4 regions of the Oceanobacter antarcticus genome follow, and region 1 is predicted to be linked to each of the others. Evidence: predicted binding sites of a transcription regulator. Region 1 holds the regulator's gene; each other region holds the start of a gene.
What was found. Region 1 encodes sigma-54, which starts transcription at its own class of promoters, with help from an activator protein. Its sites were predicted from a motif close to TGGCACNNNNNTTGCTNT; they were not measured.

Region 1 (3,160 bases):
TGCTGGACGAATTTCACATCCAGCACATTCGCAGCAGCCTGGGGATGTCACTCTCCGGCGGTGAACGCCGCCGGGTAGAAATTGCCCGGGCACTGGCCGCCGAACCCTCATTTATTTTGCTCGATGAACCCTTTGCCGGTGTCGACCCGATTTCCGTATCCGACATTATGGCCATCATTCGCCAGCTCAAGGCGCGCGGCATTGGCGTACTGATTACCGATCACAACGTCCGCGAAACCCTCGCAATTTGTGAAAAAGCCTATATCGTAGGCGGTGGACACATTATTGCCGAAGGCAGCGCCGATGAAGTACTCGCCAACGAACAGGTTCGGGCCATCTACCTTGGTCAGGACTTCCGTCTTTGATTCTTACTGGCTTACAGGGCTATGATGCCCGGCGCTGTTTCATTTCGACACCATGAAAAGCATTCCCAGCCTCACAGGCTGGCGTATAATGCACAGACCATGCCGACAACCGATGAACTATAACGCTGTATGAAAGCATCGCTTCAGTTAAAAATGGGTCAGCAGCTGACCATGACCCCCCAGCTGCAACAGGCAATTCGACTGCTGCAATTGTCTACCCTTGATCTGCAACAGGAAATCCAGGAAGCCCTGGATTCCAATCCCATGCTGGAATTCGAAGAGTCCGAGCACGACGACTACACGGATGCTCAGCAAAACAACGGCGATCAGGAACGAGAAGCCGCCGTCACGGCGACAGCGACCGACACAGACGCCCAGGAACTGGGTGAACAGTGGTCGGACGACAAGATGCCGGATGACCTGCCGGTCGACAGCAATTGGGACGATACTTTCCAGACTACCGCTGGCGTTTCCTCCGGCTCAGGCTCTGTCGGCGACGACGACTTTGACTACGACTCCCGTCATGCCACCTCCGACGACCTGCAAGGGCATCTGGAATGGCAACTGAATCTGACTCCCATGAGTGATGTCGATCGCGAGATTGCCACCATGCTGATTGACGGTGTCGACGACGACGGCTACCTCCACACCACCATAGACGACGTACTGGGTTCCATGGATCCGGAATTTGGGGTTGAGGAAGACGAAGTCCAAGCCGTACTCAAACGTCTGCAACAGTTTGATCCGGCTGGTGTTTTTGCCCGCGACCTGCGCGAATGCCTGATCCTGCAGTTAAACCAGCTACCAGCCGACACTCCCTGGCTGGCAGAAGCCAAACTGGTGATCGGTGACTACATTGCCTTGCTGGGCAGTAAAGACTACCCCACGCTGATGCGCAAAACCCGGCTGAAAGAAGAAGACCTCAAAGCCGTCTTGCGTCTGGTTAAGGAGCTGAATCCCAAGCCAGGGGCCGGAATCAGCTCCGAACAGTCAGAATACGTTGTGCCCGACGTGATCGTGCGCAACATCCGCGATGAATGGCGCGTTGAACTGAACCCGGATATTGCCCCAAAACTGCGGGTAAACTCCGACTACGCCTCGCTGGTGCGCCGCTCGGACAGCAGTGCTGACAACGCCTTCCTCAAAGATCACCTGCAAGAAGCGCGCTGGTTTATCAAAAGCCTGCAAAGCCGCAACGAAACCCTGCTGAAAGTCGCCACCAAAATTGTCGAATATCAGCTCGACTTTTTTGAGCAGGGCGAAGAAGCTATGAAACCACTGGTACTGCATGATATTGCCGATGCCGTTGGTATGCACGAGTCGACCATTTCACGGGTAACGACACAAAAATTCATGCACACGCCGCGTGGTATTTTTGAGCTGAAGTATTTCTTCTCCAGCCATGTCAATACCGATGCTGGCGGCGAATGTTCATCAACCGCCATTCGCGCCATGATCAAGAAGCTGATTAGCGAAGAAAACCCGCGCAAGCCACTGAGTGACAACAAGATCGCCGTCGTCCTCGGAGATAAGGGAATTCAGGTTGCACGCCGCACGGTGGCCAAATATCGTGAGGCAATGATGATTCCGCCATCGAATGAGCGGAAACAGTTGATTTGATCGACCCCGTCGATCCTTGTTCGGTTTAAAGCGAGCCATAAGGAGCCGTTTATGAGCATCAATATCAGTGGACACCATGTCGAAGTTACCGCAGCCATGGAAGAATACGTCAAGGAAAAACTGGTTCGCCTTGAGCGACATGCCGAACCCATTACCTCCGGTCAGGTTACCCTGACCCTCGAAAAGGGACGCCAGCTGGCAGAAGCCTCACTCCACGTCAGTGGTGCCGATTTTCATGCGACGTCATCCCATGACGACATGTACGCTGCCATTGACTTGCTGGCCGACAAACTGGATCGGCAAGTGCTGAAACACAAAGAAAAACTGGTTGCCCGACAGCACGGACAAGGCTGACACATGAGCATAGCGATTGCCGATATTCTTGCGCCTGAACGTACTCGTACCGATGTCGCCATGACCAGCAAAAAAAAACTGCTGGAGTTTCTGGCAGAGCTGATTGCTGAAGAAGTGGATGGCAGCTCATCGGATGAGGTTTTTGAACGTCTGCTTGGGCGTGAGCGCCTTGGCAGTACCGGCATTGGCGAAGGTATCGCTATCCCCCACTGTCGATTACGACAATGTGAACAGGCCGTTGGGGTATTACTCCACCTGCGTGAGGCCATCGACTTTGATGCCATAGACCATCAACCGGTCGATCTTGTATTTGCCTTGCTGGTGCCTGAAGAAGCAACAGACGACCACCTGAAAATACTGGCAACCCTGGCAGAAAATTTCAGCCAGAGCCAATATCGCCACCTATTACGCAGTGCGAGCAGCGACCAGGAACTGTATCAACGGGCGCTGGCCGACAACTGACCTTGCCCAAAACACGGAGACAGCACATGCGTCTGGTTGTGATCAGTGGCCGTTCAGGCTCAGGTAAATCCAGCGCACTGGCGGTGCTTGAAGACCTCGGGTTTTATTGCATCGATAATCTACCGGTCGATTTACTGCCAGCACTCGCAGGCTTGCCCTACAGTGCGGAAAAACGCGCCAACGTTGCTGTCAGCGTTGACGTTCGTAACCTGCCCGATGCCATAGAGCAACTGACCCAGGTACTGACCCGCTTGCCGGAGCAGTATCGCCAGGTCGATATCGTTTTTCTTGATGCCACCGAAGAAGTCCTGTTACAACGCTTCAGTTCAACCCGGCGCAAGCACCCGCTCACCAATGAC
Region 2 (3,160 bases), on a different contig from region 1:
ATGTCGTCACCGATCAGGCCGATTGGGCACTCGGACTGAATAGTAATACCCTTGTTCAGTGGGAACAGGGTTTCGATTTCGTCAATCAGCTTGGACAGCTTCTTGTCGCCACCGAATACGATGTCTTTTTCCTGGAAATCCGAAGTAAAGTTCATGGTCACAAAGGTGTTCACCCCTGTGGTGCCGATGTAGTAGTTACGACGTCCAGCACGGCTGTATTGACCACAACCAACAGGGCCATGGGAAATATGGATCATGTCCTTGATAGGACCCCATACCACACCCTTGGAGCCAGCGTAGGCACAACCACGAATGGTCATTACACCTGGCAGGGATTTTTTGTTGGAAGTAATACACTTCTTGGACTGTTCGAGGGTCGGATCGTTTGGAGTCAGGTGCTTGGCGCGGTCTTTTTTGGCTTTCTCTGGATAAACCTCAAGCACTTCTTGAATCAACGATTCCACTTCATCGCGTGACATGGCCATGGTGAGCCTCCTTCAAGTTAATAACGGGTAACAGACCGTGTTGCGCAAGCGAGGGGATGCCTGCGCAACACGGGTTCCGATAGGACTAATCTGTCCTATCCCGAGCATGGGCAACTGACTCCGGAGAGGCAGATCAGCCCAGCTGCTTAAGCTTCGGCTGCGAGCTCAGCAGCAGTCTTGCCGACAACACTGGTGTCTTCTTCTTCCATGATGCCGAATTGCATCAGCAATTCTTCCAGCTGATCCATGGTGACTGGCTCAGGAATAACGAGGTTTTTGTTCTCGATAATCTTGTTAGCCAGAGCACGGTACTCATCTGCCTGCTTGGCAGTTGGATCGTACTCAATCACAGTCATACGACGGATTTCAGCGCGCTGTACCACGTTGTCACGTGGGATGAAGTGAATCATCTGAGTGCCGATAGCAGCAGCCAGACCTTCAATCAGCTCATCTTCTTTATCGGTGTTACGGCTGTTACAAATCAGGCCAGCCAGACGCACGCTGCCAGAGTTAGCGTATTTCACGATACCCTTACAGATGTTGTTGGCGGCATACATAGCCATCATCTCACCGGATACAACGATGTAGATTTCCTGAGCTTTGTTCTCACGAATCGGCATGGCGAAACCACCACACACAACATCACCCAGTACGTCGTAGAACACGAAATCCAGATCGTCTTCGTAAGCACCTTCTTCTTCGAGGAAGTTGATCGCTGTGATAACACCGCGACCGGCACAACCAACACCGGGCTCTGGACCACCGGACTCAACGCAACGGATGTCTCCGTAACCACTTTTCAGTACGTCTTCCAGTTCCAGATCTTCCACAGTGCCCGCTTCAGCAGCCATCTCCATGATGGTGTTCTGAGCTTTGGAGTGAAGGATCAAACGAGTGGAGTCTGCTTTTGGATCGCAGCCAACAATCATTACTTTTTTGCCAGCTTCTGCCAGAGCAGCCACCAGGTTCTGAGTGGTAGTGGACTTACCGATACCGCCTTTGCCATAAATGGCGCATTGACGCATAGCCATAGTCTGTATCTCCTGTAAATTTCCGGGCGAGGACCTTTACCCTTAAGGGTTCGGGGCGGCAGGCAACCGTGCTTCATTGGCACTACTGATAAAAACCAGTAACTTCCGGCGTTTACCGAAAGCCTGTGCTGCCTGTTCACAGTTCCAATACTGCAGACCTCGTGCCATTCTGCTAAAAATACATAACTCATTGTTTTTAAATGATTTTAATAAATAAAGAATGTTGATTTCCGGTATGTATCACGACAACAACACATGCGATGTACTACACCCAACAAACAATTTGTCGGGTTTTGTATCTTTGGCTGACGCTTTATTAACGTCTTATAGAAGCGTTTATATCTGGCTATAAAAAGCCCATATAAGTAGCAATATCCGAATGTCGTCTTTACGCCAAAAATAGCGTCAAGGTTGATTTGCTACATAGCGACAAGAGCCTGCAGCAAGGCACCTGTGGCTGCCTGAAAGCACGCAAGGGCGGGCACGGGCAGAACCGTCACCGGCAGCTGCCGTTCTGGCGTGAATATTGAAGCAGCCGCAGTAACGCTTAGACGATTTACCCAAAATGACGACAGAGAGGAATCCCACATGGCAAGCTCGGAGCTTCTGCAAACACTGACCAACGGTCTGCGCACAGGGCAGATTATCCCTTACCTGGGCGCAGGAACATTAAACGGTGTCGTAGAAACCACCACTGGCGAAGCGATTCCAGCCGACAGTGACAGCCTGATATTGGCAATGAATGACGGCAAACCCATGGCCCCGCGATTGATGTACGAATTTCCCCGTGCAGCAATGAATCTGGAAAACAAGAAAGGCCGCAAGTTTATTGAGCGTTTTCTGACCACCCAGTACGGCGAACGCCAATGGAGCCAGTCTTCCTTCCACCAGTGGCTGGCCACGATGGAATTGCCCTACATCGTTGATATCAATCGCGATACCCAGCTACAAAATGCTTACCAGGGCCGCGCCCATACGCTGATTGTAGGTATCTCGCGGATTGCCGGAACAGACTATCGTTTCCGAATTTTCCAGTCCGATGGCAATGAATACAGCGAAATAGACCAGGCCAGCGTCGACACTCAGTTACCCGTACTGTTCAAACCAATGGGTACACCGGTTCCCGATCCTTGTTACATTGCCTCCGACGCCGACTACGTTGATTACATCACCGAACTGATGGGTGGCTTCGCCATTCCTGGTTTCCTCAAAGAATATCGCCAGGGCAAACAGTACCTGTTCGCCGGTATACGGATGCAACGGGATACCGAGCGTATGGTACTGAGCGATATGATCTACAACGCGGGTGAACCTGCTGGTTGGGTACTGATGCCGGAGCCTAATGACAAGGAACGTCGCTTTTGCGACAAAAAGAATCTGGTGATTGTTGAAGCCGATTTCAGCGACCTGATGGCCGAAGCACAAGCCTTGTCTGCCTGAGTCAGCGCCGTCGTTCACCCGACAACGACGGCCAACTCACTCATTGGCAGGTGCTTTCACCCGCGCACCTTCCAATGAGCATCACACGTTACGCCCGTCATTGCTGTGTCAACAGCAGGGCTAATCATCCGTAGCTTCTTCCTTTCCCCTCGCTGGTGACCATCGCTACACGTCTTTCGTCTCCCCGGCCAGGAGGCCAAATTC
Region 3 (3,160 bases), on a different contig from region 1:
TGCCCGGTTCCATATTGACGACGTTATTCATATTCCGACCCTTATCCCTGAGCTGACAACAGATTGCCCTGGCGGGCGGGGGTTTCCCAAGGTGCCGAACGACGCACCGCTTCCCATACCGGGCTTTCAATGGTCAGTGACAACTGCCGTACCAGCTCCAGCATGCCGTCGTAACCGGCATAACCAAATTCACGCTCCTGGTTAATATCCAGAAATGGAATACGGGCTTTCAGGGCGGTATACATATTGCGACCACCGGCAATGAGGATATCGGCTTGATAATCCTTGACGGTTTGCAGCAGGGCTTTGGGGCTGCCTTCATCCAGCATTTTGACGTCATCACCCATCAGTTCACGAATACGGGCCTTGTCTTCTTCAGTCGACTTTTTGGTGCCGGTGGCAACCACTTTCATACCGAGATCCTGCAGCGCAGAAATCACCGACCAGGACTTTACTCCGCCGGTATAAAGAAGTACTCGCTTACCGGCCAACCGCTTACGCCATGGTTCCAGCTCTTCACGAATACGTTTTTCTTCCCGTTCGATCAGGGCTTCGGTGCGCTGGGTCAGGTCGTCATCACCAATAAACCGGGCAAAATCCCGCAACGCTTGCGAGGTATCGGTAATGCCGTAAAAGCTGCCTTCAAACCAGGGCGTGCCAAAACGATCCTGCAGCTTGCGCGCGACGTTCAGCATCGCCTTGGAACACACCATCATATTCACTTCAGCATGATGCATGGTTTGCACTTCGTGGAACCGGGCATCACCTGACAGTGTGCAAAGCACCCGGATACCCAGTTCATCCAGCAGGGGTAATACGTACCAGAATTCGCCAGCAATGTTGTATTCGCCAACCAGGTTCACGTCATGCACCTTGATGCCAGAACGTTGTACCGACTCAGGTAATGGCTCGGGGTCACGATGCCCGACCACGTACTTGACCATGGCTTCACCCGCGATGCGGTTGCCAAGATTTTTAGTGCCGTAAAAACCAGCGGCATCGACCGGCACGACCGGCACTCCCCAGCGTTCTTCAGCGGCTTTGCAAATAGCATCAACATCATCACCCACCAGTGCCGGGACACAGGTGTTGTAAACAAAGACCGCTGGCGGATTGTAGTCTTCTACCGCTTGTTTGATGGAATGAAACAAGCGTTTTTCACCACGTCCCATCACCACATCCTGTTCTGTCAGGTCGGTGGTCATGCCAATACGATACAAGGTCGGGCCACTGGAACGGGTACCCCGGTTATCCCAAGAGCTACCCGCACACGCGATCGGGCCATGCACGATATGGGCAACATCAGCGATAGGCAGCAGGGCAATCTGGGCACCATCAAACGCACAGCCACCGTCGGTGGCACCAGGCGTCGGCTTGGCACAACCGGACTTTTCCTTTTTGTTGTGCTCACAGGCTGGCTCGTCCATCAACTCGGCGATGTCTTTGGCTTTCATGCTCTGCCCTCTCTGCGAAATTCGGTGTCTGAAGAACTCTACAAGACAAGGTGCAAACCAGGGGCCATCATGTAACCAATTGATTTAATTTGATTTTTCAACAAAAAACCGTGTAGTAAACACGACAAGACAAAACGATTGGAGGGGATATAACAATGGCGGGATTGTGACCAGAGACGCTGGCGGGAACAGGAACACGCACGTTGCAGGCAGGCTCCAGCAACAATCGACACCAACAGGAAACGCTGAAGAAAAAGGGAGTTATGGCAATGATCGACTGGCTCCAACCGCCCGGGCCGCACAAATTACAAGCCGTAGTTGAAGTGCCATTGGGATATTACGCAGAGCAATAAAAGACGGTAGCGAATATGTTCTCGCTACCGTCTTATATCAGGATTCCTTCCAGGTTTTGACAGTATCCATACCGAATTCGGCAATCCACTGATCCAGCTGACGAGGATTACGTTTGATTTTGTCAACGCTCTCGTTCGTGTTCGGATTACGATAAGTACCGACTTCCAGCTTGGGTTTTGGCTGCACGATTTTCTTTTCACGCTTGCCACTACGTACTCCTGCCCGCTCAAAATGCTTGCGCAAGCTATTGTAGATAGGTAAGGGCGATTCTTGCCGGGACATTTCCAGAATCCAATTCTCAATTTGCTCGGAACGGGATACATATAGTTCAGATTCAGACAAATCATTCTGTTCGCACAGGCGTTTGATCTCTACGCCAAACGCTTCCAGCCCCTTGAGCTTTTTCTCATGTTCCTTTTTCATCTGTTCGAGCTCAACAATTTTTTGTTGATGCTGCTGAATCCGCTTATCGATATCGTTATCCAGAATGCTCACTTTCACCTCTGCGACAGTATGTAAACACATAAAAACCTCGACCAGCATGACCCGGAAACTAAAAATCCGGCGTAACACACGGTACATTCTATGTATTCGGGTTAATGTTAGCGCAAGTATAGACCTGCTTTTAGAAGAACACTACACAGAATACCCGGTAAGGGATTCTATTTAATCCGAATAAGTACAATATTTATTTATTAATGGATCCCAAGAAAAATACCAAATGATTTTATCGGCAGTCAGAAAGTTCCGCTAAAACTCCCTCACAACTCAGTAGATGTGATCTGCGGCACATCCGCAAACAAGGCAAACAGCACTTGCCCATCCAAATGATAAACATTATCATTTTTTCCCTTAAGCTTCGTTCGGACTGAAAATTCTATGACCATGACACTGGATCAGGCACGTATTGGTGAGCATGTACGGGTAACCGGATTTGCCGCTACGGAAGCACAGTTCCGCCGCAAGCTCCTGGCCCTGGGCGTTGTCCCTGGTGCAGAAATTGAAATCCGCCGCGTCGCCCCCCTTGGCGATCCTATTCAGATCCAGCTACGTGGAACCTCGGTGAGCCTGCGCAAACAGGAAGCCACCATCCTGCTGGTGGAGAGTATTACGTGAAACCTGCTGTAATCGGCCTGATCGGCAATCCTAACTGTGGCAAGACCACCCTGTTCAACCAACTGACCGGTGCCCGACAGAAAGTTGGCAATTGGCCTGGAGTAACCGTCGAGCGTAAAGAAGGTGTCGTGGTTATTCGCGACCAGAGCCTGACTCTGGTCGATTTGCCAGGCACTTATGCACTCGACAGCCAGGATGACGACCTGTCTCTGGATGAGCGTATCGCCCGAGACTTT
Region 4 (3,160 bases), on a different contig from region 1:
CGGGTACCGTGTCTGAACCAAAGGCCCGCTTGTGGGCGACAACGGCGGATGCCATACACAGGCGGGAATTGGTATCCAGGTTGCTGCTGCCGATAAAGCCCTTCATCAGTTTGTTGGCAACGTAATAATCTTCCGTCAGAATCTGTCCGGCAGCATAGATCGCGACGGCTTCCGGCCCATATTCCTGAATGACTTGCTGCATCTTGTCGGCCACCAGGTTGAGACTGCTCTCCCACGAACTGCGCTTGCCCAACACGGTTGGGTAGAGCAAGCGATCGACGTGATCGACGGTTTCGTGGAGAGAGGAACCCTTGACACAGAGACGGCCGAAGTTTGCAGGGTGCTGCTGGTCGCCAGACACCGGTGCTAACCCTTGGCTGTCCTGATTGACGGTCACGCCGCAACCAACACCACAATAGGGGCAAGTCGTTTGAGTGGTCCGGTTCTTTGTCTCTGTCTGGTTCATAAGGGGCTTTCCAAAACGCAAAAAAAAAGCGCCCACTGATATAAATCAGTGAGCGCCAATGCTCTGTTTTGCACAACACTAAAACAGCTGACGATACCCGCGTTGGTATCGGTAAAACACATTGCCGAGCCTGGACATCGACAAATTCTGATTAAAACCATACAAGAAAAGTGCCAAATAGCTGCACCGATAGGGATTTTGGGTTGTCTGGTTGTCTGGGTCGCCGCTGAACATCGCGCCCGGATGCAAGTAAGGGAAGACTTGCATGACCTTCCAGGTTGTTGATCGGTCGCTGCGAAGTTGCTGTGGTTAGTTCGCGTCTTGTAACGGAATCATCGGCAGCACCCTTGCCCTCAGGCATGCAGACCGGTGTGGTGCGGTTATATGTCTGGACATTGATCGCTGCGTCGGCAGCGATGTGCCGCAGGTACAACGATCCTGTGCGTGACTGCCATTGAGAAGCGCCAGTTTGGTTAATTATTCATCGAAGCCGGAGGGTGTCATTACTCACTTTTATTTTTATGCTCGATATTGGTGCCAATTGAATAGGTTTTGTTTTTTTGTGGTGCAATTATTCAGTATTTTAACTGGTGGTCGTTTTTTGGCCGCCACCATCCGTCGTTGGCGATAAATATTCAGTCATCCTTGATTGATTCCTGTATATGGGCTGAACCAGCACGGATGTGGCGGCATTGTATGACCTGGGGCTATCACCCGGTGAGGTGGCTTTACTCTGTATCTAGCGTGTTTTGATTCCACGTATTCGTTAATTATGCGAGTTGGCATTGTAATTGCTGTAAATACACCGATGCCTTCTCTTGCAATGGAGCAAGAGACGGGTCAGAGCAACGACGCACACAGGAGATAAACATCCGTATGACTAGATAGAGAGATTCCTTCATGAGCAAGAAACGCGTCGTCGTTGTTGGCAACGGCATGGTAGGCCACAATTTCATCAATACGCTGGCCACATCAGAACACTCCTCCGAATTTGATATTATTACCTTCTCAGAAGAACCTCGTCTGGCTTATGACCGGGTGCAGCTGAGCAAGTATTTCTCCGGCTCTACCGCTGAAGACCTTGCATTAACAACCGAATCTGAATACCAGTCTCAGGGTGTTATTTACACACTGAACGACAAAGTCGTAGATATTAATACCCACGAAAAAACCATTACCACTGCGAGTGGCCGCAAAGAAGGCTATGACAAGCTGGTATTGGCAACGGGTTCTTATCCTTTTGTCCCTCCCATTCCCGGTAAAGACCAGCAACACTGTCTGGTTTACCGCACCATTGAAGACCTTGAAGCGATTTCTACGGCTGCCAAAGTCAGTAAGACAGGCGTTGTTGTGGGCGGTGGTTTGCTGGGTCTGGAAGCCGCCAATGCCTTGAAGGCTGCTGGTCTGGAAACTCATGTGGTGGAATTTGCGCCACGGCTGATGGCGGTGCAGCTGGACGAAGGCGGCGGCAAGCTGCTGCGTCGCAAGATTGAAAACCTGGGTGTTCAGGTGCATACCGAAAAGAACACCAAAGAGATTGTCGCCGGTGAAGAATGCCGTTACCGCATGAACTTTGTCGACGGTTCCTTCCTGGAAACCGACATGATCCTGTTTTCTGCCGGTATTCGTCCACAAGACGAGCTGGCGCGCCAATTCAGTCTGGAAATTGGTGAGCGTGGCGGCATCGTGATCAATGATTACTGCCAGACTTCAAATGAAGATATTTATGCCATCGGTGAATGTGCCCTGTGGGATAATAAAATCTACGGTCTGGTAGCGCCTGGCTACAATATGGCCAAAGTAACTGTTGGCCATATTGTTAGCAGTCTGATTACCCACGAGCCCGCGAAAACGGCTTTTCAGGGTGCGGATATGAGCACCAAGTTGAAATTACTGGGTGTTGAAGTAGCCTCTATCGGTGATGCCCATGGTCGTACCGCCGGCTCCCACAGTTATATATTCAATGATGATGTTGCTGAAGTTTACAAGCGTCTGATTGTTTCTGCTGACGGCAAAAAACTGCTGGGTGCGGTGCTGGTAGGAGATTCTGAAGCCTACGGTACTTTGTTGCAGCTGATGCTCAACGATATGGATATTCCTGGCAACCCGGCGGCGCTGATCTTGCCGTCGATGGATGGTCAGGAGCCAGTTGGGCTGGGTGTGTCATCGTTGCCGGAAACCGCCCAAATTTGTTCCTGTTTTGATGTCACCAAGGGCGATATCAGTGCAGCGGTGCAGGGTGGTTGCTGCACCATGGGGGACATCAAGTCCACAACCCTGGCGTCAACCGGTTGCGGCGGTTGTGCTGCCCTGGTTAAACAGGTCATGGATGCGGAACTGGAAGCGTTGGGTGTTGAGGTTAATACCGATATTTGTGAGCACTTCGCTTATACCCGTGCCGAGCTGGCCGACATCGTCCGGGTACAGGAATACACCACGTTTAAACAGGTGATTGACGGTCACGGCAAGGGCCATGGTTGTGAAATCTGCAAACCTGCTCTGGCGTCGATTCTGGCGTCTTTCAATAACGAATATATTCTGAAAGATGAGCACATCGGTCTGCAGGATACCAACGATATATTCTTGGGTAACATGCAGAAAGACGGTACTTATTCCATTGTACCGCGTGTTGCTGGTGGTGAAATTACCCCTGAAAAACTGATTGTGCTGGGCGAGATCGGTCGCGACTACGAC

Region 2: the regulator sigma-54 is predicted to act here: its motif matches at 1,666-1,683, upstream of nifH (nitrogenase iron protein).
Region 3: the regulator sigma-54 is predicted to act here: its motif matches at 1,504-1,521, upstream of nifE (nitrogenase iron-molybdenum cofactor biosynthesis protein NifE).
Region 4: the regulator sigma-54 is predicted to act here: its motif matches at 1,247-1,264, upstream of nirB (nitrite reductase large subunit NirB).

Annotation. Positions count from the first base shown of each region.
Region 1 covers NZ_JBBKTX010000007.1:19,685-22,844, forward strand. Annotated here, with positions in the region: gene lptB (LPS export ABC transporter ATP-binding protein) at 1-365, shown strand, start outside; gene WG929_RS07015 (RNA polymerase factor sigma-54) at 495-1,985, shown strand; gene hpf (ribosome hibernation-promoting factor, HPF/YfiA family) at 2,037-2,339, shown strand; gene ptsN (PTS IIA-like nitrogen regulatory protein PtsN) at 2,343-2,801, shown strand; gene rapZ (RNase adapter RapZ) at 2,828-3,160, shown strand, end outside.
Region 2 covers NZ_JBBKTX010000012.1:95,642-98,801, reverse strand. Annotated here, with positions in the region: gene nifD (nitrogenase molybdenum-iron protein alpha chain) at 1-485, opposite strand, end outside; gene nifH (nitrogenase iron protein) at 632-1,516, opposite strand; gene WG929_RS11155 (SIR2 family protein) at 2,105-2,956, shown strand.
Region 3 covers NZ_JBBKTX010000034.1:15,497-18,656, reverse strand. Annotated here, with positions in the region: gene nifN (nitrogenase iron-molybdenum cofactor biosynthesis protein NifN) at 1-31, opposite strand, end outside; gene nifE (nitrogenase iron-molybdenum cofactor biosynthesis protein NifE) at 42-1,454, opposite strand; gene WG929_RS19470 (hypothetical protein) at 1,845-2,333, opposite strand; gene WG929_RS19465 (FeoA family protein) at 2,688-2,924, shown strand; gene feoB (Fe(2+) transporter permease subunit FeoB) at 2,921-3,160, shown strand, end outside.
Region 4 covers NZ_JBBKTX010000015.1:47,004-50,163, reverse strand. Annotated here, with positions in the region: gene WG929_RS12910 (nitrate reductase) at 1-466, opposite strand, end outside; gene nirB (nitrite reductase large subunit NirB) at 1,367-3,160, shown strand, end outside.